Regions from separate parts of the Halomonas sp. DP8Y7-3 genome, predicted to be linked through region 2. Evidence: riboswitches for the same ligand, from Rfam matches in the RefSeq annotation. Region 2 holds a riboswitch; the other holds the start of a gene.
What was found. A riboswitch is a leader RNA that binds a small molecule or an ion and turns the genes downstream of it on or off. The one in region 2 is predicted to bind thiamine pyrophosphate.

Region 1 (16,770 bases), 130 kb from region 2:
TGACAAGGTATCCGCCGACGCGCCGAGCCAGATGAGCCTGATCACCGCTCGTGCCGTGGTGGAGGGATATCCGGCGTCGGAAATCATCCGTTATGCCACCCGACATGATTGCGACATGATCGTCATGGCCACCAATAAACGGGGGTTCAGCGCGTCCTACGCCGGCAAGGTCACCAAGGGCGTGATCAAGCGTGCCAGCGTTCCAGTGGTGGTGGTGCCACCGGTGTGATCCTGTGGAAACAACCTGTTTAAAGAGCTCGTTAAAAAAGCCCTTTAAAAGAGCCCGGTGCAGCGTCACGTCACGTCGAGCAGCGTCGGGCTCTTCATGTCGTCGAGCCCAGGGCGTCTCAAGATGAGACGCTTGATGGGGCGCTGCTGGACCGCTTCTCAGCGCTGAAACGTTTCTTGCAGCTGGCCGGCGATACGGCGCATCAGCGGGGCCCACTCCATCAGCGAATCAATGGTATGGCGCAGTCGCGGGGCGTGGATGGCGAGCGTCGCCTGGATACGGCCCGCTGTGTCGTAGATGGGCACCGCGATAGCCACCATGCCCTGAATGAACTCTTCGTTGTCGGTGCTCAGCTCGTTGGCGGCGATATTCTCAAGGCGGCGTTCGAGTTCGTCGGCGTCGGTGGCGGTGTAGGGCGTGTAGGCCTCCAGCGGCAAGTGCTTGAGCAGCTGGCGGCGTTGGTTGGCGCCCATCAGGGCAAGAAACAGCTTGCCGCTGGCGGTGCAATGCAGCGGGATGCGAGAGCCAGGGGGCAGCTGGATGCGTACCGGCCAGTTGGTCTCCACCCGTTCGTAGTAGAGCACCTCGTGACCCTCCAGCAGGGTCAGGTTGCAGGTCTCGTTGACGTCTTCGGCGAGACGCTTGAGCAGCATCCGGCGCGGAGCCTTCAGGCTCTCGTTGGCGAGGACCCCCATGGCCATCTGATGCAGGCGATCTCCCGGCAGCAAGTGACGGCCCTCTGGGTCCCGCACGATCAGATCCTGTTCCTCGAGCTGCTTGAGCAGTCGGTGGAGCGTCGGCTTGGGGATGTCCAGCTGGCGTTCCAGGTCGGCGGCACTGACGCCATGCACGGCGGTGGCGATGCTCTCGAGCAGCATCAGACCGCGTTGCAGCGTGGAATTGGTCGTGTTGCGGGAGCTGTCGTTGGTCGGCATAGGCGATCCTTGGCGACGTCGAAATGAAAAACCTGACGTTCATGATAACGCGGCAAGCCCGGAGAGGCTTGCCGCGTCAGCGTGCACCGGTTCAAGCGATGTCATCCCACCAGCATCAGCGACAGGGCAGGCCATAGCGAGATAGCAATCCAGCAGCTGATCAACGCGATAAAGTAGGGAATAACGAACTTCACCAGTCTGAGGTAGGGAATGCCGGTGATACTGCTGGCGACGTACAGGTTGAGACCGAAGGGCGGCGTGACGAAACCGATGGCGGCACCGACCAGGAAGATCACCGCGAAGTGTATCGGATCGACCCCCGCATTCTGGGCGATTGGCGCAAGAATCGGGGCCAGGATGATGGTCACCGGCAGACTCTCGAGAATCATGCCCGCCAACAGGATCATCAGCATGCATGCGCCGAGGATGACGTAGTAGTTGCCCAGCCCGCTGAGCAGGGTCTCCAGCGCCTGCCCCGCACCCAACACCGACAGAAGCTGCTGCATGACCACCGAAATAGCGATCAGCGGTGCCAGCATGCCGGCGATCTGGCCGGAGCGCAGCATGATCGACGGCAGTGCCGTAAAGCGGATCTCGCGGGTGATCAGCAGCCCGGCAATCAAGGTGAAACCGACCGTGATCGCTGCCGCCTCGGTGGGCGAGAACTTGCCCGAATAGATGCCGTACAGCACCACCCCGATAGTCGCGAAGCCCAGGTAGGCGCGGCGTGCGAAGCGAGCGCTTTCTCCGCCCTTGAAGGGAATCAGCGTGCCCCAGCCGTGGCGCCGTGCGACCAGGTGGCAGGCCACCATCATGCCCAGCACCATCATCGCTCCGGGAATCATCCCGGCGATGAACAGATCGCTGATCGACAGGTTCATCATGAAGCCGTAGACGATAAAGATGATCGAGGGGGGGATGATGATACCTACGGTGCCGCCAGAGGCCGCGGTGGCCGCCGAAAAGCGCTCGTCATAGCCGTTCTTGACCATCTCAGGCTGCATGATGGAGCCAATCGTGGCCGTTGTACCGGCGTTGGATCCCGAGATCGCCGCAAACAGGCCGCAGGCGCCCAGGGTCGCCATGCCCATGCCGCCGCGCAGCCAACCCAGTACCGAGTAGGCAAAGTCGGACAGCCGCTTGGCAATGCCCGCGGCATTGATCAGGTCGCCGGTAAGGATAAACAAGGGAAGCGCCAACAGCCCGAAGAAGCTGAGCCCCTGGAACAGGGTGACGCCGATGTTGGCGAGGGTGAAGTCGATGATCAGGCTGGTGCCGACCACCCACAGTCCGATCACCAGGAAGATCGGGACCCCCAGCAGAAAGATCGTGGTACAGCCCGCCGTGACCAGGCCAATAAGCATGCCGTCAGTCATCACGCTTCTCCTAGTCCATGATGGACGGTTGCAGGTTGAAAGGTTCGCCTCGGCGGAAACGTGCGACGTCGGTCGCCAGATTCTGGAGGACGCGGTAGATGATCAGCACCCAGGCCAGCGGCGTGGCCAGGTAGAACCACCACTGCATGACATTGTCGGTGCCGGGCACGATGGCGAAGTTCATGTGCGCCAATTGCACCTGGATGACGGTGAAATGGATGACCAGGGCGCCGAAGGCGATCCACAGCACCGCATCGAGGACCTGACAGGCGAACTGGCCTGAGTAGGGCAGGCGCATGCGAATCTCGTTGAGCGAGAGGTGGGTACGCTGCTTGACGTTGAGCGACGCGCCGAACCAGGTCAGCCACAGGAACAGCAGCACCGGAATACTGGTACTCCAGGGGGCTTGCAGGCTGAAGAAGAAGCGGCGGATGACCTCGACGAAGATGATGCCTGCCATTCCGCTGTAGGACACCAGAATGATGACCTTCTCCAGGTTGGCATCGATCCACTTCAGAGGCAGCAGCCAGGCGGGAGTCGAGCTGTTGGCGACGTCAGACGACGTCGCCTCAGCCGCGGTGGCCTTGTGATCGGTCATTACGCCCTCCACCAGCGCTTCGGCGCTACATTGACAGCCGCCATATCGCGGGGGATTTCGCGAGCAATGGTGTGAATCTCCTGGTAGATATCGATGTCGCCCGCCCAGCCATTCAAGCGCTCACGCCATTGCTCCCAGGGGCCCGGGTTGAACTCCGGCGCACATAGCTGCTCGGCCTGGGCGCGAATCTCATCGGATAGCGGCGCGACTCTCACATTGTTTTCTGCAAAGACGGTGCCCGCGGCAGGGTGTTCACTGGCGCCGACAATCTGGTAGCGACCGGCCTCGTTCATGCCCTGGGTAAAGATCTGCGCGGTATAGGCAGATTCCATCACTTGCTGCTGAAGTTCTGCGCCGAGGCTTTCGAACTTGGACAGATTCATGGCGGTATGCTCGGTGCCCGCAAAGAAGCGCAGGTCGACCGCTTGGGAGACCACTGGCGCCATGCCCGCGTAGGCCACCGCACTCATCCAGGTTTCCGCCCCATCCAGCAGTCCCTGCCGCAGTCCGTCCAGGGTCTCTTCCCAGGCCACTGGAACCGGATTGAGACCAAGCTGTTCCATGGCGATACGCCCGAGCTGAGTGCCTGTCACCCGGTTCTTGGTGCCTTGCAGCACTTCCAGGCTGTCGACCAGCGGACGGTCCGCCCAGCTCTGGCCCATCATCAGTCCGCGCAGGTCGCAGTGTGTGAACAGGAACTGCAGGTTGTGGCGCTGGCGCATCGGTTCGCGCAGCAGGGCCTCGCTGCGGTGGTCGTAGAAGAAATGGAACATCGAGGCGACGCTCGGGAACATGTAGGCGAAGTCCAGCACGTTCAGGTAGGGCGCGCCGCCGGCGGAATTCTGGGTCGATGCCGAGAAGATGTCGACGATGCCCTGCTGTGCCTTGCTGACACAGTCGAGCTGGTTGCAGACCTCGTTGGACCCCATGAATTCGACGCGAATAGCGCCGTCGGTACGCTCCTCGAGGTCCCGGGCAAAGAACAGCTGACCGGATTTCTGAATATCCAGGTTGCGCTCATTGAAGCCGGAGGCGCCGAAGCGTAGCTGGAACTTTGGCTCGCTGGCGTAGCGGCGCTGCTGCTCGGACTCCGCGGCGCGGGCAAGACTCGATGCGGTCAGGCCCGCGCCGAGGCCGCTGGCGGCCAATAGGGTAGACGTCATGCCGAAGCGACCGGAGATGTTGAGGAAGTCACGGCGAGACAGACGTGAGGGGAGAAGGCGTGAACTCATGTGTTGCTCCCAATGTTGTGGTTGGTGTCGGGATGCAGAAGGAGGCAGGCCATGGCGGGGCAATGCCTCCGGGCCGTTTTTCGGCCTTGACCACACCATAGATCGCCTTTTGGGTGTTGGCAATAAAATTGATTCTATTTGTCTCGATGTTGATATTTTTAGAAATGGGTCTACGATGTTTTGAGACAAAACGTCTCGTTTGAGTGAGAGCCATGACAACGACAACACCATCGTCAGACGTCTTCGACTACATCGTCGTGGGAGCTGGTTCCGCCGGCTGCGTACTGGCGAACCGTCTCAGCGAAGACCCGGAGGTTTCCGTACTGCTGCTGGAGGCAGGGGGATCGGACTGGAACCCTTGGATTCACGTGCCGGTAGGCTACTTCAAGACCATGCACAACCCGGCGACCGACTGGTGCTACCTGACGGACCCGGATGACGGCATCGATGGTCGGCGGCTGCAGTGGCCCAGGGGCAAGGTCCTGGGGGGATCGAGCTCGTTGAACGGTCTTCTCTATATAAGAGGGCAGCGTCAGGACTATGACGACTGGGCGGCCATGGGCAACCAGGGGTGGGATTACGCCTCGGTGCTGCCCTATTTCAAGAAGTCCGAGTGCCAGGAGCGCGGGGCCAATGCCTTTCATGGCACCGATGGGCCGCTCAAGGTGTCAGACCTGCGACTGCGTCGCGAGATCGCCGAGCGCTTTATCGAGGCCGCCAAGGCGGCGGGTATCCCCGAGAATCAAGACGTCAATGGCGAGACCCAGGAAGGAGTCGGCTACTTCCAGCAGACATCGTACAAGGGCTTTCGCTGCTCCACGGCCAAGGCATTCCTGCGCCCCGCGTTGAAGCGCCCCAACCTGACCCTGGTCAAACGGGCCCATTGCCAGCGCCTGCTGCTGGAAGGAAAGCGGGTGGTCGGCGTCGAGTACCGCCAGGGTAATGTGCTTCGTCGGGCCAGCGCCACTCTTGAGGTGCTGCTGTCGTCGGGTGCCATAGGCTCGCCGCAGATCCTGCAGTGCTCGGGTATCGGTGACCCACAGCACTTGGCCGATGTCGGCGTCGACTGCCTTCACCAGTTGCCTGGTGTGGGGGAGAATCTGCAGGACCATCTGCAGATTCGCCTGGTGTTCAAGACGCGTTGCCGAACCCTCAATGATGAGGTGCGCCATCCACTCAAGAAGCTGGCGGTGGGCACCCAGTATGCGCTGACCCGCACCGGGCCGCTGACCCTGGCCGCCAGTCAGGTGTGCATTTTCACCCAGTCGCGGGAAGGGCTGGACCGCCCTGACATCCAGTTTCATATGCAGCCGCTGTCCGCCGACAAGCCGGCGGAAGGGGTGCATCCGTTCTCGGCCTTCACCTCATCGGTGTGTCAGCTCAGGCCGACGAGTCGCGGACGCATCCGTATCACCAGTCCGGACCCGGCGGTCTATCCCTCCATTCAGCCCAACTACCTCAGCACCGATGAGGACTGCCGAGTGGCAGTAGACGCCATCAAGGTCGCCCGGCGTATCGCCGAGCAGGCTCCCCTCGCCGATGTGATTACTGACGAGTACGTGCCCGGACGTGCCTATCAAAGCGATGAGCAGTTGCTGGACGCCGCTCGCCGCTATAGCCAGACCATCTACCACCCGGCGGGCACCTGCAAGATGGGCAACGACCCACTGGCGGTGGTGGATGATCGCTTGAAGGTGCATGGGCTCCAGGGGATCAGGGTCGTCGACGCTTCGATCATGCCCATCATCGTGTCGGGGAACACCAATGCACCGACCATCATGATCGCCGAACGCGCGGCGGACATGATCAAGGCCGACCGCCAGGCAAGGACGCAGGTCGCCTGAGTACGGCGCGCCGCCAGGGCGCCTAGCTGGACTCATGCAAGGCCCGGCGCTGGTCCTAACTCCACCGCAGCGCCTGGGACAGCATGTGCTGCATGCAGTGCCGGCCGCAGCGGTCCCCGTATTGCTCACACCATGAAGACGCTGCCACGACGTGGCGATATCAACGACAACAGAGGACACGTCATGTCCCAGCCAACGACCCACGCCCCGAGCGACGCCCCAGACAGTGGGTGGAGGCGGCATCTGGAGCCCGCCAGGGCGCGTATGCCCGGCGTACTGATCTGTATCACCATCGCCCTCGCGACGACCTTCATCGCTGATCACTATGGTGGTCCAACCCTGCTGTACGCGCTGCTGTTCGGCATGACGCTGCACTTTCTCAGCGAGCAGGGCCCCTGTCTGCTGGGCGTCGAGTTCGCGGCTCGCACCATCCTGCGCCTGGGCGTGGCCTTGCTGGGCGTGCGGATCACGCTGGAACAGGTGGCCGAGCTTGGCATCGGTCCGGTGGTAACGGTAGTGGCCGGGGTCATCCTGACCATCGTCGCGGGTGGGGTGCTGGCGCGGCTGCTTGGCCTGCGCAATGACCTGGGCCTGCTGACCGGGGGATCGGTCGCCATCTGCGGTGCATCGGCAGCGCTGGCGCTGTCGGCGGCGATGCCTCGTAACGAGGTGGCCGAGCGCAATACCATCCTGACGGTGGTTGGCGTGACCACGCTATCCACGGCGGCCATGGTGCTGTATCCGCTGCTGGTGGGAGCGCTGGAGCTGAGCGACACCCAGGCGGGTATTTTTCTGGGCGGCACGATACATGATGTGGCCCAGGTCGTCGGTGCCGGCTATATGATCTCGGACGAAACGGGCGATATCTCGACCTTCGTCAAGCTGCTGCGGGTCGCCATGCTGGTGCCGGCGGTGATGGTCTTCATGCTGCTGTTTCGGCGAGCCAGGATGGCGGAAGGCGGTGCGGATGGCGCCAAGGTCCCCATGTTCCCCAGCTTTCTGATTGCGTTTGTGGTGCTGGTACTGATCAATAGTCTCGGCGTGATACCCCCGGTGATGGTGGAGGGTATGACGGACCTGTCGCGCTGGTGCCTGGTGACGGCGATTGCCGCGCTGGGGATCAAGACGTCGTTTCAGAAGCTGGCCGTGGTGGGGTGGAAACCGGTCATTCTGATGATTGCCGAGACGCTGTTCCTGCTTGGCCTGGTGCTGGTGTGCCTGTATACCGGTATCGCCGAGTGGTGACCGTGGAGGCAGGCGTGGCAGACCACCTAGCCCCGGCAACTCCGGGGCTAGGTGGTATCAGCGCCGAGATGCGGCGATCAGGACGCCAGTGGCGGCATTGACGTGACGGGAAACGTCGGCGGGCCGCTATTGCCCAGCCTGTATCGCCGTCAGCGCAATCGTGTAGACGATGTCTTCGACCAGGGCGCCCCGTGACAGATCGTTTACCGGCTTGTTGAGGCCCTGCAGCATGGGGCCGATGCTGACCACCCGGGCACTGCGCTGGACCGCCTTGTAGGTGGTGTTGCCGGTATTGAGGTCAGGGAAGACAAACACCGTAGCGCGCCCTGCCACCGGCGAGTCCGGTGCCTTTTGCCGGGCCACGCTGGCGATCGCCGCAGCGTCATATTGCAGAGGACCATCGATGGGCAGGTGTGGGGCTTTCTGGCGGGCGATGCGGGTGGCTTCTCGGACTTTGTCAACGTCAGCACCGGTGCCTGACTCGCCGGTGGAATAGCTGATCATGGCGACCCTGGGCTCGATGCCGAAGGCCTCGGCGCTGGCCGCACTCTGCAAGGCAATCTCGGCCAGCGCGTCGGCGTCCGGGTCAGGATTGACCGCGCAGTCGCCGTAGACCACCACCTGATCGGGCAGCAGCATAAAGAAAACCGACGACACTTGAGCATATCCGGGGGCGGTCTTGATCAGCTGAAAGGCCGGTCGAACGGTGTTGGCGGTGGTGTGTATCGCCCCTGATACCAACCCATCGACCTCGCCTTCCGCCAACATCATGGTGCCCAGAACCACACTATCGTGAAGCTGGGCCTCGGCGGTCAAGGGGGTCAGCTTGCCCTTGCGCCGTTCCACCATGGGGGCGATGAAGCGGCAACGTTCGCTGTCGGGGTCGAGAATCTGCAGATCATCGGGCAATTCCAGGCCGCGGGCCTTGGCCACTTCCACAATGGCCTGGCGCTTACCCAGCAAGACGCAGTTGGCGATGCCGCGGCGTTGGCACAGGATGGCTGCTTCCAGGGTGCGTGGCTCATCCCCTTCGGGCAGCACGATGCGCTGGCGCTTTTGCTGGGCCATGCTGACCAATTGATGGCGAAAGGCCGCTGGAGACAGTCGGCGCTGGGTCTCGTCGTCCATCAATGCCAGCAGCCATTCTCGATCGAGGTGATCCGCCACAAAGGCGCTGATGGCCTCCGCCCGTTCCTGGTCATCCACCGGAATCCCACCGGGGATGTCGGTCAGTTTGGCTACCGTGGTGAAGCTGTCGGTATCGACGGACAGGACAGGCAGGCCGGAGGATAGTGCTGGCTGGCAGACGTCGATCAGCTGCTTGCTGGGGGTTTCGCCGTGGGTTAGCAGGAGGCCCGCCAGGGGCACCCCGTTCATGGTGGCGAGGGCAGCAGCCAGCAGGGTGTCGTCGCGATCACCAGGGGACACGATGAGCTCGCCCGGGCGCAATGCATACAGCAGATGCTCGGCGCTGCGGGCACCCAGGGTGGTATGGGCGACGCGACGTCTATCAGCATCACCGTGATGCAGGATCCTGGCGCCGAGGGCGCGGGCCACATCCAGGGTCCGCGGCGCGGTCAGCGCGGCGCGATAGGGTACCGCGGCCACTACCGGCAGGCTCTGCTCGGATGCCGTGGCCAGTTGGTCCTGCCAGTGCTGGCGGTGGGCGCTGGCTTCACGATCACTGACGGAGGCCAGGGTCTGATCGCTGGCCGAGTCATCGCCGTCACTGGGCAGGCGCATCAGAATGGTGCCGAGGGTACGCCTGGAACCCACCGCGTCGATGCTCTGGCGATGGAAGGCCAGGCTCTTGGCCAGCTCCTTCAGGTCGCTCGTCTGGCCATCGGCGACCAGAATCACCTGGGCGTCCAGGGCGCTGGCAAGACGTACATTGAGATCCAGGGCGTAGGCGTTCTTGCGCAGGGGGCGAATGCCTTCCACGACGATGAAGGCCGGCCGCTTGCCGGTCGCCGGTTTGGCGACCCGTGAATGGCGTTCGACGGCAAGCTCAAGCAGACCGTCGCTGTCATTTCTGCCCAGGTAGTGCTCCACGTCTTCCCGGGGCACTGGACGAGGCGAGCCGATGCCCAGGGTGCTGGCGACCAGCGAGCGAGCCCTTTCGGCGCTGTTGCTATCGTCATCGATGCCCTCTGCCTGGCTGAATGGCTGCAGGAAGCCTGCCTCCAGGCCCAGGGTATCCAGTGCGCGCAGCATTCCCAGCGCCGCAGAGGTCAGGGCGACCCCCTCATCCACCGGGATCAACAGCAGGGTACGGGGTTGCAGGCTCATACGGCTTCCTCGGACCTGTCGGCCAGTGCCAGACGGGTGATCAGTGCTCGGGTCTGGCTGGCGATATAGCCTTCTTCATCGGTGGGAATGACGCGGATTTCCGGCGAACCGGACTCGCTGGCGTCATGGATGGCACCTTCGCTGCCGCGCGCAAGAGCGCTGTTGGCAGCGCTATCGAGATGCACGCCCAGCGCCTTGAGGTGGCCCAGCGTGCGGGCCCGAATCAGCGACGAGTTTTCTCCTATGCCGCCAGTGAAGGCGATGCCATCGACCCGAGGAAGCGCGCAGGCGAGACCGGCCAGGGTCTTGGCCAGGCGATAGCAGAACACCTCGATGGCCAGGGTCGCGCCGGGGTGTCCTGCGCCTGCGGCCTGCTCCAGCTCGCGCATGTCATTGGTCAGGCCAGATACGCCGAGAAGGCCGCTCTTCTGGTTGAGCAGCAGGTCAATCGATTCCAGCGACATCCCTAGCTGGCGGGCCAGATGGAGGTGCAGGCCCGGGTCGACGTCGCCACTGCGTGTGCCCATCACCAGCCCCTCCAGGGGCGTCATGCCCATGCTGGTATCCTGGCTTTCGCCTTCCCAGACTGCGGTTGCGGAGCAGCCATTGCCGAGATGGGCGATCAGCCAACCTCCGTGTCCCCGCTCGCTGACCTCGGCCAGGCGCTCGCTGACGTAGGCGTGACTGGAGCCGTGGAAGCCGTAGCGCCGGATGCCGTGGCGCTGATACAGGTCTTCGGGAATCGCATAGCGGTAGGCGTGGGCCGGCAGGGTCTGGTGGAAGGCGGTATCGAATACCGCCACCTGGGGCAGGTGCTCGAACAGACGTCGGGTGGCGGTGATGCCATCCAGGTTGGCCGGGTTATGCAAGGGTGCCAGGCTGACGGTCTGGCGAATGGTGCGGACTACCGTGTCGTCCAGCAGCGTGGCGCAGGTGAAGCGCTCGCCGCCGTGGACCACCCGGTGCCCGATGCCGACGGGACGTTGATCACCCAGGTGGTCGAGGATGGTCTTGAGCGCCAGGGCGTGGGTGGCTCGAGGTAGCGAAATGTCACGCCGGTTGCCGTGCTCTTCTTCCAGCTTCAGGCAGGCATCGTGGCTGCCCAGGCGCTCAGCAATGCCTGATATCCGAGGTGCGCCAGGGGTCTGATCGACTAGCGCAAACTTGATCGAGGAGGAGCCGCAGTTGATCACCAGTATCGGGGCTTTCATGCCATCTCCAGAGAAAGACGCCTTGTTAAGGCGTGTAAACGGGGGGGGATGGCGGCGAATCTAGCACCGCGGCCGGTGCCTCATAATTGTCCTGGGGAGGTAGGGAGGGCCAGTTGCTGGTGGAACAGCACAGCTTGTGACGACCATCAAGTGACAGGGCAAAGAGGTTAGACTTTGGTAGCAATTTGTGCGGTGCAGCGTGAAGGCTGCCGGCGGCCCTGAATCTCCGCCGCAGCATTCGCTTTGCGGCAGCCACCTCCCCGCCCCCGGGGCCGCGGGCGGGAAGGAGGCCGTGATCGGCTTGCGTCAGACTTCCTTGTACAGGGCACCGCCTTGCTGGCGGAAGGCTTGTGCCTGCGCCTCCATGCCCGCCATGACCGCCTCGCTGTCGCCGTCCAGGCCGTTGTCGCGGGCATAGTCTCGGACTTCCTGGCTAATCTTCATGGAGCAGAACTTGGGTCCGCACATGGAGCAGAAGTGGGCCACCTTGGCCGCGTCCTTGGGCAGCGTCTCGTCGTGGTAGGCGCGGGCCGTGTCCGGGTCCAGGCCCAGGTTGAACTGGTCCTCCCAGCGGAACTCGAAGCGTGCCTTGGACAGCGCATTGTCCCGGCGCTGAGCGCCGGGGTGCCCCTTGGCCAGATCCGCCGCATGGGCGGCGATCTTGTACGTGATGATCCCGGTCTTGACGTCGTCCTTGTCGGGCAGGCCCAGGTGCTCCTTGGGGGTGACGTAGCAGAGCATGGCGCAGCCGTACCAGCCGATCATCGCCGCGCCGATGCCTGAGGTGATGTGGTCATAGCCGGGAGCGATGTCGGTGACCAGCGGGCCCAGGGTGTAGAAGGGCGCCTCGTCGCAGTACTCGAGCTGCTTGTCCATGTTCTCCTTGATCAGGTGCATGGGCACGTGGCCGGGCCCTTCTATCATCACCTGCACGTCGTGCTTCCAGGCAATGTGGGTCAGCTCGCCCAGGGTCTTGAGTTCGGCCATCTGAGCTTCGTCATTGGCATCTGCCACGGATCCCGGGCGCAGCCCATCGCCCAGCGAGAAGGCCACGTCATACTGCTTGCAGATCTCGCAGATCTCCTCGAAGTGGGTGTAGAGGAAGCTTTCCTGGTGGTGATAGAGGCACCACTTGGCCATGATCGAGCCCCCCCGCGAGACGATGCCGGTGACTCGGCCTGCGGTCAGCGGCACATAGCGAAGAAGCACACCGGCGTGGATGGTGAAATAGTCCACCCCCTGTTCCGCCTGCTCGATCAAGGTGTCGCGAAAGACCTCCCAGGTCAGGTCCTCGGCCACGCCCTTGACCTTTTCCAGCGCCTGATAGAGTGGCACGGTACCGATCGGCACCGGTGAGTTGCGGATGATCCACTCACGGGTTTCATGGATGTTCTGTCCAGTGGACAGGTCCATGATCGTATCCGCCCCCCAGCGAATCCCCCAGGTCATCTTGTCCACTTCCTCTTCGATGGAGGACGTCACCGCAGAGTTGCCTAGATTGCCGTTGATCTTCACCAGAAAGTTACGCCCGATGATCATCGGCTCGGCTTCGGGATGATTGATGTTGGCCGGGATGATGGCGCGTCCGGCGGCCACTTCCTGGCGCACGAACTCGGGGGTGATCTCATCCGGCAAACGGGCTCCGAACGACTGACCGGGGTGCTGGTGGCCAAGTATCGCTTCGACCTCGTCACTGCCACGATAAGGGTCCTGAAGGGCCTGTCGACGTTGATTCTCGCGAAGTGCAATGAACTCCATTTCCGGTGTGATGATGCCGCGCCGCGCGTAATGCAGTTGGGTGACGTTGCCCGGGCGGCCATCGGCGGTCCTGGTGGCGCGGCGTGGTGTGCGCGTCAGCTCGAAGCGCAGCGGTGCCAGCAGTGGGTCATTGGCACGCCGGCGGCCGTACTCGGAGGTGGGACCGTCGAGCCATTCGGTGTCGTTGCGCTCCTCAATCCAGGGCCTGCGCAACTCGGCCAGTCCCTTGCGCAGATCGACCTGTACCGCCGGGTCGGTATAGGGGCCTGAGGTGTCGTACACCAGTAGCGGTGGATTGGCTTCGTCGGCGCCTGAAGTGCGCGTCGGCGACAGGGTGATTTCGCGAAATGGCACCCGCAGGTCGGGGCGGGAGCCCTCTACATAGACCTTGCGAGAGCCTGGCAGGGGAGTGACGGCGGCCTGGTCGACCCTGGCCGTCTCGGCCAGGAAGTGGGCGTCATGGCGGGATGTTGGATGAGACGAGGGATGGTCGAGTGACATAGGTGGTTTCCTCTCACGGCGGTGCAGGGCAAGTGGCGTCGCCCTGATGGTGGTAATGGCACGTCGCGAGGGAGAAGGGGGCGTCGAGGCCGTGGCCGTGAGCGCTTGATCCCTACGCTGGTCCTCGCCTCGATGCCGTAACATCGGGGGTATCCCCAGATCAGGTTCAACGGGTCTCATGCGCTGCATGATCTCAGCCGCTGGCTGCGGCACCCCGTCAAGCGTTGCTGTTGTCAGCTTGTCTGTGTTGTCGAGCGCGATCACCCAGGTCGATCGCCCAGTTCGATCGCCTAAAGGCGTCGTCAAGGTCAGTCGCTCAGGTCCAGTCCCATCTGCCAGAAGTCGGTCTCGAGACGGGTCGCGTCGCTAAAGATGCGCGCCAGCCGGTCGAAACGAGCGCTCGATACCTGGCTGAGCTGGTCGTCGAGCCAGTGCCTTTCGCGCACGGCCGAGGCCTGAAAGTCAGGGCTTGAGTACATGGTGATCCAGGCATCGTAGGGATTGTCGCCACCACGCAGCGTCTCGGGATGATCCGCCAGCCAGCGGCCGATGTCGGCGTAGCCGACCATGCAGGGCGCCAGGGCAACGTGCAGGTCCAGCAGATCACCACGACTGCCGGTGTCGAGGACGTAGCGGGTATAGGCCAGGGTGGCACGTGCCTCCGGTAGACGGCTGAGCTCGCTGTCGTCAATGCCCCATTCTCGGCAGTAGGCAAGATGCAGGCCCAGTTCGACCTCGAGGATCGTCTGCATCCCCTTGAAGGCCCCCTGCAAGCTCTCCAGGTCCTGGCTCTTGTAGGCAGCAAGGGCGTAGGCGCGTGAAAACTGCAGGAGAAACAGGTAGTCCTGCTTCAGATAGTGGCGAAAGCTGGCGTCATTCAGGTCGCCGCGCCCAAGTGCACGAACGAAGTCGTGCTCGGTATAGCGCCGCCAGTCGTCGCGGCAGGCAGCGATCAGATCGTTGAAGCAATAGCCCATGATAGCTCCGGCATGGTGGATCCGGTGGGCGGGGCAGAGAAGGACGGAGGGTAGGAAGGGCAGGCCCCCACAGGGAAGGCGTGCCACCGCCTGATTCCCTACGCCGGTTCAAGGTGTGAGTCCACACCGCACCCGGATCAGGTTCCACGGGATCGGTGCTGTCGGGCCGCTTCACCACGCTGGCCCTGCACCATCTCAGCCGGATTGACCGGCACCCCGTCAAGCGAGTCGACCGCAGTCTAGCACGCCCCTGCGGCTTTGCCAGACACCACTTTCGGATAGCATCGGAAGGGGGCGTCAAGGGAGGTTGTCGAGAGAGACTACCTAATGATGACGCCGCGGCCATGAGGGTCACGGCCGCGGCGTCCTGCACCGACGCTGATGATGGCTTATGATGGATCAGCGACGATCTGGCGTGGGGGTGTCGATCGGGTGGCCAGGGTCGCTGTGCACCTCAGCCGATTGATGGGGGCGTCGGAAGGACTGCACAGGCATGTCTCGGGGACGCTCGCTGGGGGGAGCGGCCGGCGCGCCCGATGAGGGTAGCTGACTCTCGATGTGTAGATCGGCGACGACCCTGGGGGGGCGTGTCTCACTGGGTACCAGCAGAAGCCCGGCGCGGGCCAGGCGGCGGCCGATGGTCAGGCTGGAGCTCCAGCGCACCAGCGGAGCCGCCAGCACCAGGCCGAGCCAGACGGGCGTCAGCCAGAGAAAGAAGCTCGGAGTGTAGGCCCAGGTGACAAGAGCCCACACCGCACCAATCAGCGACCACAGCCAGGTATGGCGGAAGGCTTCCCGCCAGGGCAGTGCCCGCCCCTCTCGGGATTGCGGGTCCCAGGCAACGGTACGACCGGTCAGCACCTGGATCACGAAACGGCTGTGGAAGACCATCATCAGCGGTGCGATCAGCATGGCGAACAGGGTCTCCACCAGCATGCTCAAGACCAGTTTTGGGCGTCCCCCGTAGCCCTCTGGATCCCGCATGAGACCAAGTATCAGTCCCAGCACCTTGGGCATCAGCAGCATGCCCAAGGTGCCGATCAACAAGGGAATGATCAGGTTGGGCGGAGCGATGGGCCAGTCAGGGAACAACTGCGAGCTGGCGGTGAAGAAGTTGGTGGGAACGAGCGCCCTGATCAGCGCATCGATGGTACTGATGACCAGGATCGCCAGCCACACCAGCGACGAAAGGTAGGCCAGCGCGCCGAAGAAGAAGTGCAGACGGCTCAGCACATGCAGGCCATGGCCATTCAGCAGGCGCAGATGCTGCAGGTTGCCCTGTACCCAGCGGCGATCGCGCTTGGCATAGTCGAGAATGTGGCTGGGCATTTCCTCATAGCTGCCGCCCAGGTCGGTGCGCATACGCACCTGCCAGCCGGCCCGGCGCAACAGCGCTGCCTCGACAAAGTCATGACTGAGGATATCGCCACCCAGAGGCGGCTTGCCGGGGAGCTCGGGAAGGCCGCAGGCGTCGGTGAACGCCTCCACCCGAATGATGGCATTGTGGCCAAAATAGTTGGCTGCGGTGGCGTGCCAGAAGCTCAGCCCTGCCGCCAGCATGGGCGAGTAGAGCGCGGCAGCGAATTGATTGCAGCGCCCGAACAGACTTTGCTGGCGCACGGGAATGGGCACCGTCTGAAGGAGCCCCAGTCGAGGATTGGCCATCATCTCGTCGATGAGCTCGACCACCGTGGTACCGCTCATCAGACTGTCGGCGTCGACCACCAGCATATAGTCGTAGTGGCTGCCCCAGCGGGTGCAGAAGTCGCCCAAGTTGCCTGCCTTGCGTCCTGCGTTGCTGTCCCGGTGGCGATAGTGCAGCCGGCAGTGGCCCTCGAGTCGCTGCTGCAGCGCTGCCATGGCGGCCTTTTCTTCCGCCACGACGGCGTCGTCGGTGCTATCGCTGAGCACGAAGGCCTCGACGTCGATGCCCTCCGGCAGCTCGCCAAGGTCCATGCAGGTCGTCTCGAGCCCAGCCGCGACCCGGGCCACGTCCTCGTTGTGGATCGGCATGACCAGGGCGGTGCGAGAGCGAGAGCCGGCGGGCCTCATCGGTCCGGGGCCACGCCGCTTGAGGCTCAAGGGGTCACGCCCAGTGAGGTGAAGCACAAACCCGATTACGGCGCTCCAGAAGGCCATGGTGATCCAACCGAAGGTAATCGCAAACAGCCCCAGGATGGCCATTTCCAGGGGAGTGATGCCCTCGACGTACAGGATCTTGAACATGGTCCAGACACCCAGCGCGGTGGTGGCGGCAATGGCCATGCCTACCAGCGTTCTGCGCCACCGGGGCCAGGGGACTTCCGGGGTATGCTCGTTCATCGGGGACTCCAGATGCTGTTCCAGGTTTCGCTCAGGCGCTGGTCGCGCAGCATCAAGGTCAGGCGCAGGTCTGCCGGCGTTTCGCCGTCAGGCAGCAGCTTGAAGCTGGCCCGCCAGGTGTCTCCATCGGGCAGCGCTGTCACCTTGGTTTCCGTCGTCTCGCCACTGGACGTGGTCAGGTGCACGCTGACCGGCTGGCTCGCATCGAGACCCTCGAGCTCGCCGCCGCGGAAGTCGATGATGAACTGCCTGA
Region 2 (7,090 bases):
CGGCGGCCTGCGCACCACCATCTTCACTGACAAGGTGCAGATGCTGGTGATCCTGCCACTGCTGGCTCTCTTGCTCATGTTTGGCTGGCAGGCGGCGGGTGGCGTTGCGCCGACGCTCGAGGGGCTGCGCGAGCGTGCTCCGCAACTGCTGGATATCACCGATGCTGGCGGCCTGCGCGCTGGCCTGACCTTCTTTCTCGCGGTGATGCTGACGGGTCTGTTCTACCAAGGAACCTGGCAGAGGATCTATGCGGCCCGGGATACTCGCGTGCTCAGGCGTGGCTTCTGGATCGCGGGACTCTTCAACTTCCCGGTCATCGTGCTCATGGGTCTGTTCGGTCTGGCGTTCATCGGCCTGGGACTTGAGGGAGACGGCTCCGTCGCTCTGTTCAGCGTATTGTTGTCCGACGTGCCTCTGTGGTTTGCCTTGGCCCTGATTCCTCTTGGCCTTGCGCTGGTAATGAGTAGCGCCGACACAACGATCAATGCCACCTCCAGCATTATCGCCGTCGACATGCACAGGCTGCTGCCCCAGGCCAGTGAGGCGGCCTTGATGAGAATGGCGCGCTGGCTCATCGTCGTCGCTGCAGTACCAGTGACGTGGGTCGCTGCGCAGGGCTACAGCGTCCTCTACCTGTTCCTGCTGGCAGACCTGCTGTGCTCTGCCGCAGCCTTTCCGGTGTTTTTCGGCCTGTTCAACCGCCGCTATCACGGTCGCAATGCAGTGATCAGTACCGCAGCAGGTCTGCTGGCCGGACTGTGGATGTTCCCCTCGCCTAACGGTGGCACCGCGACGCTACTGGAATCCTTCCTGCTGGCTGCCTTTGTTCCGGTGCTGGTATCTCTCGTCCTGATGAAGCTGATGCCATCTCGGGAGAGCTACGACTTCGACCGAATGAGCGGCCTGGTGAGACGCTTCCAGAACTAAGGAAACGCTGAATAAATGTTTCGAGCGATGACAGGTCGGTAGCTGCCGGAGCGGAAAGACCGGAGTTTACATGCGGTTAAATGAGGATCTTGAGCACCGCCAGCAGCCGAGATATCGAGCGCAGTAATTTATGCAGTGTTTCCCTAAGGCAATCAAACCGACGCCACTGAACCGACACCATAACGGCGGGGCGAGCTCCCCCGCTGTTATGGCGGATGTCTGTAGAGGCTGTCGTGCCTAGCAGCAGTGTGAACAAGACGCCAGCTCAGCAGCTGGGGCGTGACAATCCAAGATGGTCGCGCAGCGTCTTGCCCTCATATTCCCGGCGGAAGACCCCACGTCGCTGCAATTCCGGCACGACCTGCTCGACGAAGTCCTCGATGCCGTGAGGCAGTGAGGGTGGCATCAGGTTAAAGCCATCAGCCCCACCCTGTTCGACCCAGCGCTGCATCTCATCGGCAATTCCCTCCGGCGTGCCGACCATCGTGCAGTGCCCACCTCCGGCGGCGAGCCGCCCCATTAGCTGTCTCAGGGTTGGCCGTTCACTCTCGATAATGCGCAGGATGGTGGCATAGCGTCCTTTCGGACCCGTAAAAGCCTCCTGCGGCGGCAGCGCGGGCACGGGCGCATCCAGCTCCCAGTGACTGACGTCCTGGCCGATAAACTGGCTCAACTGTCGCCGCGAGGCCTCTACCGGCAGCAACTCGTCGAGTTCACGCTGCTTGCGTCGGGCCTCTTCCTCGGTAGACCCGACGTAGGTCACAAGCCCCGGCATGATCGCCACCCTTGGACGGCCTGCGGCTTTCACCCTCGCCTTGAGGTCAGCGCAGTAAGCCTGGGCCGATGGCAGGTCGTAGGCCACCGCGTAAATGGCTTCGGCATAGCGTGCCGCCAGGTCACGCCCCTGTGCTGATGCCCCGGCCTGAAATAGCACGGGATGGCCCTGTGGCGAGCGCGGCACCGTCAAGGGGCCATCGACCAGAAAATGCTCGCCGCGGTGATGAATCGGTTGCACTAGACCAGCATCCGCATAATCGCCGTGGCGATCTCGCAGCAGCGCGCCATCGCTCCAGGAGTCCCACAGCGCCAGCACGGTATTGGCAAACTCTTCCGCTCTAGCGTAGCGCTGCGCGTGGCCCGGCATGCCTTCCAGGCCATGATTGCGCGCCTCGCTGTCGAACATTGACGTCACCAGATTCCACCCAAGCCGTCCGCCCGAGATATGGTCCAGCGATGCCAGCATGCGAGCCGCATGAAAGGGCGTATAGAAGGTGCTGGAGACGGTCGAGATCAGGCCGATATGCTGTGTGGCACGCGCCATCGCGGCCAGCATTGTCAGCGGCTCCAGGGTCCACAGCGGACCGTCTGCGACATTGCCCGCGGCATGGCCATCGGCAAAGAAAACCGCGTCCAGGCGACCGCGTTCGGCAAGCTTGGCCAGCTCTTCGTAGTAGGCGATATCCGCCAATCGCTCGACGCTGGAATCAGGGTGTCGCCAGGCCGCCTTGTGATGACCGCAGCCCAGGATGAAGAGATTCAAGTGCATGGAGGTCATCAGCCTTTCACCAGTCCGCCATCGACAATCAGATTCTGCCCGGTGATGGCCCTGGCCCACGGAGAAGCCAACAGCAGTACCGCGTCTGCAAACTCTTGCGGGGTGGTCACCCGTCGCAGCGGTGTGTTGGCGGCGATGAGGTCAAACACCGCGTCTGGTGTGGCCTTGGAAGCGTCCGTCGTGCGCAGCAAGCCTCCGGACACCATATTGACGCTGATATTGTCTGGGCCGAGATCCTGCGCCAGCGTACGCGTCAGCGACAGCAGCGCCGCCTTGGCCGCGGTGTAGTCGTGATACGGCACCACCGGGTTCTGGAACAGGTTGGTACCGATATTGATGACACGCCCGACACCCGCCTCGCGCATGCCGGGAAGCGCTGCCTGCACCGTGTTGAGCGCACCACGCACCACACCCTGAAGTTGATGGTCCAGATGCTCCCAGCTCAGCGAGTCAGGCCCAGGCCGTGCGTCCCCATTGAATGCAAAGTCCGGCAGCGCATTGTTGACCACGGTAGTCACAGGCCCACCGAAGCGCTCACTGGCCCTCGCCAACATGGCCTCCACGCCATCCCGATCGCACACATCCGCAGCGACGGCCAAGGCGTGTTCCGGGTAATCAGCGACCAGCGCCCGGGCGCCTTCTTCGCTGCGGCGGTAGTTGACCACCACGCGAGCGCCTTCTCGCAGGAAGGCGCGTGCCAGGTGAGCGCCCAGACCACGTCCTGCGCCGGTAATCAGCACAATTTGAGCGGAGATATCAGGCGCAATGGGGGCGACAACAGGAGAGGTATCGGGAGGGGTCATGCGATGAGTCCTTGGTCGAGGCGGGGAACGCACGTCGAGCCAGGGACAGACGACTGCGCTGACATCCCTTCGCCGGTATGAACTGGATCAGGTTCGACGGGTATTTCTCAGCCCTGGCTCAGCCAGGACACCCCGTGTCATGCGATCTCGACCTTAGCCCATCACCTTGCCCGGAACAAGACAGCGGGTATCAAGCAGGTGAAAGGGCCTACCCTGATTTGCCATCCTGGCACACGCCGCGACAACCCTATCGCGCCCCGGCCCCTTCACCAATCAAATGTATACACATTTAAGCGACGTCTTTCGACCTGCACGGCCTTGGGCTTTGCTTGCCTTCCCGCTGTGACTCTCGCCCATTCTCCCCCTCTATCCTGCCCCTCTCGTCTACCTTGTTACCACCCCCTACTTTGGTACTACCCATTATCGGATCGACGCTTAGAAGGATATTCAACGTATTGTTTATCAAAAATAAATTAATATAAGAGTGATCTATCTTTCATCATGAAAGGGAGCTGACGTGATCGCCAGCTCACTCGGCTCTAGCCTTTTCGATCTTTATTGTATATACATTATGACGGATTGACGGACCGCATCAGCGGTTCGCCAAGGAAGCGCTGAGCACCTCCGCTCAGGCATCGGTGCAGCGTTTCCCTAAGCCTGCCACACGCACCTGTGAGATCGGCCGATGACAACACCCGACAATGCTGATCCACTGCGCCACCTGGTAACGCCATCACCCGTGGAGAACAAGAATATGTCCGCCTCCAGCAGAAGGCCGCTAAGAAAAGCCGTCTTCATACCCACCTTTTCCATCATCATGGTGGCCGTGGCCACTGGCCTCATCAACAACGGCATGCTGGTCGATGTTGCCAAAGGGGTCTTCTACATCTCCCTGTCTGACTTTGGCTGGCTGTATCAGCTGATTGCCATAACGGCCCTGGTGGTGTCGGGCTTCATCTTCTTCTCCCGGGCCGGTGATATTCGGCTGGGTGGCAAGGATGCAACGCCTACCTTTTCCTTCGCTGCCACCTTCGCCATGGCGCTGACGGGGGGGATTGCCACGGGGGTCGTCACTTACTCCGTCAATGAACCGATCATCTATCTAGGTAACATCTACGGCGAAATCAGTCACCAGAGCTTCGCTCCCGGCAGTGGCGAGGCCGCCATCTTTGCCTTGGCAAGAAGCTTCCACAACTGGTCATTCATTCCCTACGCACTTTATTCCATCGTGGGGCTGATGATCGGCTACATGCACTTTAACCGCAGTGAACGCTTCTCGATCGCCTCAACCGTCAGCCCCGTACTGGGCAGGCATGGCAGCAAGATCTGGGTAAGGTCCCTGATCGATATCATTTCCGTTCTGGCCATCGCGCTCGGCCTGGCCTCTTCTCTTGGCGCAGGTCTGGCATTGATCAGCTCAGGCATCGAGGCACAGTACGGCATCGAATCCAACGCCATGACCTGGCTGGTGCTGACGATTGCCATCTCGGCGATCTTCATCACCTCCGCTGTCTCGGGATTGAAACGCGGCATCCGCGTGCTGTCATCGATCAACGCCTATATCTTCTATGCCTTCGTCGCGATTCTGATCATTGTCGGGCCCCTCAACTATATTCTGAGCCTGTCGGTGACAAGCCTCGGCTACTGGGCAGACAACTTCTTTCTTTGGGCATTCGATACCAAGGAGTCTGGTGGCGAAGCGCTGGTCACCTGGTGGACGATGTATGACTGGTCGATCTGGATCGCCTACGCCCCCCTTATGGGACTGTTTCTGGCCCGTATCTCCTACGGCAGAACGCTCAGGGAGTTCCTCATCATCAACTGGATTCTGCCCTCGGTCTTCGGCCTGGTCTGGTTTGCCATCTGGGGTGGGTCCGCCCTCAAATGGCAGATGGATGGAACGCTGGATCTGATCAGCATCATCAATGACAGCGGCGCCGTATCCGGACTCTGGGGCTTCCTCCAGCACCTGCCCATGGCCAGCCTGCTGGTACCGCTGGCGATTTTCACCCTGGTCATTTCGTTTGCAACGGCGGCAGACTCCATGTCATCGACCATCGCGACCATCTGCACCAGCAACATGTCCGCAGAAGAGGAGTCGCCCAAGCAGCAGAAGATTCTGTGGGGCCTGTCGATCGCGGCTATCGCCTATGTGATGGTGGCCTTCGGCGGGGGCGCCCAAGGCGTCGATGGCATCAAGTATCTTGCCGCAGCGGGAGGTTTTACCGTGGTCTTCCTGTTCGTGCTGATATTGATTAGCGCCGTACGAACCTTCATGACTCGCTCCCCCCAGGGTGCTGCTAAGCAGCCGGCCGAAGTCTCTCAGCCGGTGACGGGAGGCGTGAATGAGTAACCAGGTCGTCATCTCAGATGCAGCCCCCGGCTGGCTGGAGGTCATCGCCGTCGCACGCCATGGAAGCGAGCTGACGCTGGATGAGGGTCGCTGGGCACGCATCGAGCGGGCCCGCCAGGTGGTCGAGCAGATGGCGGATGCCAGCACTCCCTACTATGGCATCAACACCGGCCTGGGAGCGCTGTGTGACGTGGTGCTGGATCGCCAGCAACTGAGTGACCTGTCGCGCAATACCCTGATGAGCCATGCCTGCGGAGTCGGAGCTCCCCTGCGGGTCGAACAGGTCCGTGCCATCATGTGCTGCGCGGTCATCAACTGGAGCCATGGGCATTCGGGCATCAGCCCGGGCATCGTCCAGGGACTGCTGGCATTTCTTAATATGGGCATCACCCCGGTGGTGCCAGGCCGGGGGTCCGTGGGCTACCTCACACACATGGCCCATATTGGTCTGGCCTTGCTAGGCGTCGGTGAGGTCGACCATGCCGGTGAACGACGCCCCGCCAGCGACGTGTTCGCTCAGCATGCGCTGACGCCCGTCGTGCTGGGTCCCAAGGATGGGCTCAGTCTGGTCAATGGCACCGCCGCGATGACAGGGCTTGCCTGTATCGCCCTGGACGATGCCCATGTGCTGGCCGACTGGGCCGACGCCATCGGCGCTGCCAGTTTCGAGGCGCTGTCAGGCCAGCAGGCTGCCTTCGCGCCTGAGGTGCTGGCGCTGAAGGGTCAGCCTGGCGTGGTGCGCAGTGGCGCCAACTTGCGGCGACTGCTGGCCGACAGCCAGCACCTGCAGCAGTGTCAGGGCCACCACCTGCAGGATGCGCTCAGCCTGCGGGCCATGCCCCAGGTCCATGGCAGTTGCCGGGAACAGCTTGAGCACGCGATACGCCTGGTCGACGGAGAGATCAGCGCAGCTACCGACAATCCTCTCGTGATCGGCGACGGCCCACATGCCAGGATCGTGTCACAGGCCAATCCTCATGGGGCGCCGGTCGCCCTGGCCTGTGACAGCCTCGCCATGGCGGTGTGTGAGTGGGCATCTATCTCGGAGCGTCGAAGCTATCGCCTGGTCACTCCCCAGGCCAGCGAGCTTCCCGCCTTTCTCACCCGCGACAGCGGAGTGAAGTCCGGACTGATGATTGCCCAGTACACGGCAGCGTCGCTGGCGGCAGAGGTCAAGCGACTGGCTCTGCCCGCATCGGTCGATAACTATCTCACCTCTGGTCTGCAGGAAGATCACCTTAGTTTCGGCGACAGCGCTGCGCTCAAGCTCGACCAGGCGCTGGAAGGCGCTCTTCGCGTGCTCAGTATCGAGCTGTTGCTGGCCGTTCAGGCATTGGACTTGATTCCGAACACGGGCTTTGGCCTGGGAGCCGAGCTCACACGGCACCTGGTTAGAGACCGTGTCGATCACTATGACGAAAGTCGGCCGCTGCATCAGGACATGGAACAGG

Region 1: it holds a riboswitch for thiamine pyrophosphate, as region 2 does, so the genes downstream of both, thiC (phosphomethylpyrimidine synthase ThiC) here and KUV86_RS05185 (3-oxoacyl-ACP reductase) in region 2, are expected to answer to the same signal.

The regions. Positions count from the first base shown of each region.
Region 1 is NZ_JAHVIO010000003.1:523,355-540,124, forward strand. It holds gene KUV86_RS04575 (universal stress protein) at 1-229, shown strand, start outside; gene KUV86_RS04580 (IclR family transcriptional regulator) at 388-1,164, opposite strand; gene KUV86_RS04585 (TRAP transporter large permease) at 1,266-2,540, opposite strand; gene KUV86_RS04590 (TRAP transporter small permease) at 2,551-3,138, opposite strand; gene KUV86_RS04595 (TRAP transporter substrate-binding protein) at 3,138-4,370, opposite strand; gene KUV86_RS04600 (GMC family oxidoreductase) at 4,583-6,214, shown strand; gene KUV86_RS04605 (YeiH family protein) at 6,398-7,459, shown strand; gene pta (phosphate acetyltransferase) at 7,586-9,748, opposite strand; gene KUV86_RS04615 (acetate/propionate family kinase) at 9,745-10,959, opposite strand; gene thiC (phosphomethylpyrimidine synthase ThiC) at 11,266-13,218, opposite strand; TPP riboswitch at 13,311-13,445, opposite strand; gene tenA (thiaminase II) at 13,527-14,195, opposite strand; TPP riboswitch at 14,273-14,424, opposite strand; gene mdoH (glucans biosynthesis glucosyltransferase MdoH) at 14,595-16,517, opposite strand; gene KUV86_RS04635 (glucan biosynthesis protein) at 16,514-16,770, opposite strand, start outside.
Region 2 is NZ_JAHVIO010000003.1:655,331-662,420, reverse strand. It holds gene KUV86_RS05195 (sodium:solute symporter family protein) at 1-928, shown strand, start outside; gene KUV86_RS05190 (LLM class flavin-dependent oxidoreductase) at 1,194-2,483, opposite strand; gene KUV86_RS05185 (3-oxoacyl-ACP reductase) at 2,483-3,286, opposite strand; TPP riboswitch at 3,334-3,431, opposite strand; gene KUV86_RS05180 (BCCT family transporter) at 3,972-5,639, shown strand; gene hutH (histidine ammonia-lyase) at 5,632-7,090, shown strand, end outside.